One region of the Actinoplanes sp. NPDC049598 genome, then DNA from elsewhere that is predicted to be linked to it. Evidence: riboswitches for the same ligand, from Rfam matches in the RefSeq annotation. Region 1 holds a riboswitch; the other holds the start of a gene.

Region 1 (2,454 bases):
TCGGCCATCGGCACCGATCCCAACCGCAACTACGGCTACAAATGGGGCTGCTGCGGCGGATCCTCCGGTACGCCGTCGTCGCTCACCTACCGCGGTCCGTCAGCCTTCTCAACACCGGAGACGCGGGCCGTCCGGGACTTCGTGAACAGCCGGGTCGTCGGCGGCCGTCAGCAGATCGGCGCCGCGATGGACTTCCACACGTACTCCGAGCTGGTGCTGTGGCCGTTCGGTCACACCACGGCCAATACGACGACCGGGATGACGGCCGACGACTACAACACCTTCGCTACCTTCGGCCGGCAGATGGCCGCAACCAACCGGTACACGCCGGAGCAGTCCAGCGACCTGTACGTCACCGACGGCGACCTGCTCGACTGGCTGTGGGGTACGCACAAGATCTTCGCCTACACGTTCGAGATGTATCCGACCGGCGCGTCCGGGGGCGGCTTCTATCCGCCGGCCAGCGTGATCACGCGGGAGACGACGCGCAACAAGGAGGCGGCCCTGTTGCTGGCCGAGGTGGCCGACTGCCCTTACAAGGTGATCGGCAAGCAGAGCACCTACTGCGCCGCAGCCTGACGCCGCGGAGCGGGGAGCGGGGAACGGCCGGCGTGTTCGGCATCTAGCGATCACGCCGGCCGGCTCCGGTCACTGCGCTCGAGCGGCAACCGCGGCCGCGGCATTGACCCAGGTTCCTAGGATGCCTTGCGCCATGAGCGGGTCGGCACACTCGCGCGGGGCAACGGGCTCGCGGCAGGCGACGAGGCTTGGCACGAGGTGGTGCGGCTCGTGGGGACGAACGGTCGCGGCGGGGTCGCTGCAAGGCGATGCGGCTCGCGGTGAGGGGGCGGGGTTGCGGAGCGGCTCGCGGCGAGGCGGCGGGGGCGGCGGCGAGGCGGTGAGGCTCGCGGTGAGGCGGCGGCGGTCGCTTGGAGGGGGACGGGGGCGCCGCTACGGCAGTGGGGAATGCCGTGCGGGTGAGGGTGGTGTCGTTCAGCTGGGGTTTGTTGACCTGGGGTTGGGAGGCGGATAGCGTCGGCGGGACATAACCGAACATTCGCTGTTTGATCCGCTGCGGGAGAGTCCTCGCAATTGGCGGGGCGCCGAAGGAGCAACTTCTCCCTCAGAATCTCTCAGGCCCCGGTACCGCGGTGGTCAGGCGACTCTGGAAAGTCAGGACGCGGCCGGCGTTCTGCGCCCACGGTGCAAGCCGTCCCGACAACACGGGCGGTGAAGCTCTCAGGCACCCATGACAGAGCGGGGGAGGCTGACCTCGATGAGGAGCCTCCATGGCCGTCTCTGTGTTCGACCTCTTCTCCGTGGGCATCGGGCCGTCCAGTTCCCACACGGTCGGGCCGATGCGTGCGGCTCGGATGTTTGCGCTTCGGGTCGCCGAGGGTGGGCTGCTCGACCGCGTCAGCTCGGTGCGGGCGGAGCTGTTCGGGTCGCTCGGCGCGACCGGTCACGGTCACGGCACGCCCAAGGCCGTGCTGCTCGGGCTCGAAGGCGAGACGCCCGAAGCGGTTGACGTGGCCGGGGCCGATGAGCGGGCCGCCCGCATCCACGCCGGCGGCCGGCTTCGGCTGCTGGCCGCCGCGCCGACTGGGCCGCGGCCGGGCGGAAGCGCACAGGCCGGCGCCGCCGAGCCCGGCGAGCCGGGCCCGGGCGTGGGTGTGCAGGCCAGCACCGCCGTGCCCGACGGGCCGGGGGTGGGTGAGAGCGCGCAGGCCGAGCTCGTGGGGCGGGGGATGGGTGAGAGCGCGCAGGCCGAGCTCGTGGGGCGGGGGATGGGCGAGAGCGCGCAGGCCGAGCTCGTGGGGCCGGAGATGGGCGAGAGCGCGCAGGCCGCGCTCGACGTGCCGGCGGCGGGCGAGAGCGCGCAGGCTGAGCTGGTGGGGCCAGGGGCGGGCGAGAACACGCAGGCCGAACTCGTCAGGCCGGGGGCGGGGGAGAGCTCGCCGCGGGGTGGGCGCGATGTTGCGGTTGAGGTTGTGCTGCATCGGCGGCGGGCGTTGGCGGGGCATCCGAACGGGATGACGTTCGTGGCGCTGGATGGCGATGGGGCTGAGCTGCTCACGAAGACGTACTTCTCGGTGGGTGGGGGGTTTGTCATCGATGAGGGCAGTGGTGGGGTGCGGGCCGACGACACTGCTCTGCCGTACGGGTTCAGTAGTGGGGCGGAGCTGTTGGCGCTGACCGGGGAGACCGGGTGGTCGGTGTCGCGGCTGATGATGGCCAATGAGCAGGTGTGGCGGTCCGAGGGGGAGATCCGGGCGGGGCTGCTCGGGATCTGGGACGTCATGCGGGAGTGCGTCGACGCGGGGCTGGCGGCGGAGGGGATCCTGCCGGGTGGGCTGAAGGTGCGGCGGCGGGCGGCGGCCACGGCGCGGCAGCTGCGGGCGGCGGGGCGGCCGGCTGAGCATGCGATGGAGTGGCTCACGGCGTACGCGATGG
Region 2 (2,454 bases), 850 kb from region 1:
CGGGTGGGTCAGATACGGCGACGTACGCCCGAGGGGCCTGGCCCCGCAGGCGGCCGGCGCCGCCGCCGGAACTCCGAACGCGGTCAACACCGTGGCCAGATGCGCCGCCGTCGTGGTCTCGTCGCACGCCACCGACACGTGATCGGCGTCGACCATCCGCAGGTCGACCCCCTCGGCCGCCGCAGCCGCCACGATGTCGGCCGCCCGGCCCGGCACCACCGCGGTCACCGTGTCGAAGAAAGCGTCGCTGGTCACCGAGATCCCGGCCGCGGTCAGACTGCCGGCCACGGTCAGCGCGTGGTCGTGCACCCGCTTCGCGATCGCCTTCAACCCGGCCGGGCCGTGATAGACCGCGTACATGCTGGCCATGACCGCGAGGAGCACCTGGGCCGTACAGATGTTGCTCGTCGCCTTCTCCCGGCGGATGTGCTGCTCGCGGGTCTGCAGGGCCAGGCGGTACGCCTGAGCGCCGTCGGCGTCCTTCGAGACACCCACGAGACGGCCCGGCAGCGACCGCTCCAGACCGGCGCGCACCGCGAGGTACCCGGCGTGCGGGCCACCGAAGCCCAGCGGCACCCCGAAGCGCTGGGTCGTACCGGCCGCGATGTCCGCCCCGATCTCGCCCGGCGCCCGCAGCAGCGTCAGCGCCAGCAGATCGGCGGCCACCGTGACCAGCGCGCCGGCGGCGTGGGCCCGCTCGACCAGCGCGGCGTGGTCGCGGACAGCGCCCGACGCGCCCGGGTACTGCAGGTGAAGCCCGAAGTACTCGTCGGGCAGGGCGGCCGTCTCGTCATCGAGGTCGACCACGTGCAACTGAATACCGAGCGGCTCGGCCCGGGTCCGCAGCACGGACAGCGTCTGGGGCAACGTGTCCGCATCCACCACGTACACCCCGGACTTGACCTTGGAAGCCCGCCGGGCGAGGGTCATCGCCTCCGCCACCGCCGTGCCCTCGTCCAGCATCGACGCGTTGGCCGTGGTCAGACCGGTCAGATCGGTCACCATGGTCTGGAAGTTCAGCAGCGCCTCGAGCCGCCCCTGGCTGATCTCCGGCTGGTACGGGGTGTACGCCGTGTACCAGGCCGGGTTCTCCAGCACGTTCCGCTTGATCACGGCCGGCACGTGCGTGCCGTAGTAGCCGAGCCCGATCATCGAGGTCGTCACCGTGTTGCGCGCCGCGATCGCCCGCAGCTCGGCGATCGTCTCCTCCTCGGAGGCGGCGGCCGGCATATCCAGGCTGCCGTGCCAGCGGATCACCTCGGGAATGGCGGCGTCCATCAGAGCGTCCAGCGACGCGTACCCGATGGTCTTGAGCATGTGGGTCTGCTCGTCCTGGTCCGGGCCGATGTGCCGGGATGCGAACGTCATGACGGCTCCTAGGAGAGGTCGACAAGGCGGCCTCCCCCTCTGTCACGCCGTCTGAGAGAACGCGCGCTTCAGAGTCGCCTGCCCATGCGGTCCTTTTGCCTGAGAGGTTCCGGGGAGGATTTGCCCCTTCGGCGCCGCCGGTAACCCCGGCGATCTCTCCCGCATGGCTAAGCACCAAACTACCAGTGGATACAGCACAGCCAGGAAACCGGAAGGGTAGGACTGTGACCTACACCCCCGCGGGCGACCGCTACGACACCATGACCTACCGGCGCGCCGGCCGCAGCGGACTCAAACTCCCCGTGATCTCGCTCGGCCTCTGGCACAACTTCGGCCACGAGCGCCCCTGGCAGCGCCAGCGCGACATCGTCCGCCGCGCCTTCGACCTCGGGGTCACCCACTTCGACCTGGCCAACAACTACGGCCCGCCGCCCGGCAGCGCCGAGGAGAACTTCGGCCGCATCCTGAACTCGGATTTCAAGAACCACCGCGACGAGCTCGTCGTCTCGACCAAGGCCGGCTACTACATGTGGCCCGGCCCGTACGGCGAGTGGGGCAGCCGCAAATACCTCATCAGCAGCCTCGACCAGTCCCTGCAGCGCCTCGGCCTCGACTACGTCGACATCTTCTACCACCACCGGCCCGACCCGGACACCCCGATCGAGGAGACCATGGGCGCCCTCGACGCCGTCGTCCGCGCCGGCAAAGCCCAGTACGTCGGCATCAGCAACTACAACAGCGCCCAGACCGCTGAGGCCGCCCGCATCCTGCGCGAGCTCGGCACCCCGCTGCTGATCCACCAGCCGTCGTACTCGATCCTCAACCGCTGGATCGAGAAGGACAACCTGCTCGACACCCTGGAGACCGCCGGCGCCGGCGCCATCGGCTTCAGCCCCCTGCAGCAGGGCCTGCTCACCGACCGCTACCTCGGCGGCATCCCCGACGACAGCCGCGTCCGCACCAGCAACTTCCTCAACGAGAGCGACCTGGACAAGGGCACCCTGGCCCGCATCCACGCCCTCAACGACATCGCGAAGCGCCGCGGGCAGTCCCTGGCCCAGATGGCCCTGGCCTGGGCCCTGCGCG

The links. A riboswitch is a leader RNA that binds a small molecule or an ion and turns the genes downstream of it on or off. The one in region 1 is predicted to bind glycine.
Region 2: it holds a riboswitch for glycine, as region 1 does, so the genes downstream of both, gcvP (aminomethyl-transferring glycine dehydrogenase) here and AB0J66_RS00940 (L-serine ammonia-lyase) in region 1, are expected to answer to the same signal.

What each region holds. Positions count from the first base shown of each region.
Region 1 covers NZ_JBFAOX010000001.1:188,657-191,110, forward strand. The annotation lists partial or broken gene AB0J66_RS00935 (M14 family metallopeptidase) at 1-567, shown strand, start outside; glycine riboswitch at 1,066-1,159, shown strand; gene AB0J66_RS00940 (L-serine ammonia-lyase) at 1,290-2,454, shown strand, end outside.
Region 2 covers NZ_JBFAOX010000001.1:1,036,038-1,038,491, forward strand. The annotation lists gene gcvP (aminomethyl-transferring glycine dehydrogenase) at 1-1,368, opposite strand, end outside; glycine riboswitch at 1,446-1,540, opposite strand; gene mgrA (L-glyceraldehyde 3-phosphate reductase) at 1,593-2,454, shown strand, end outside.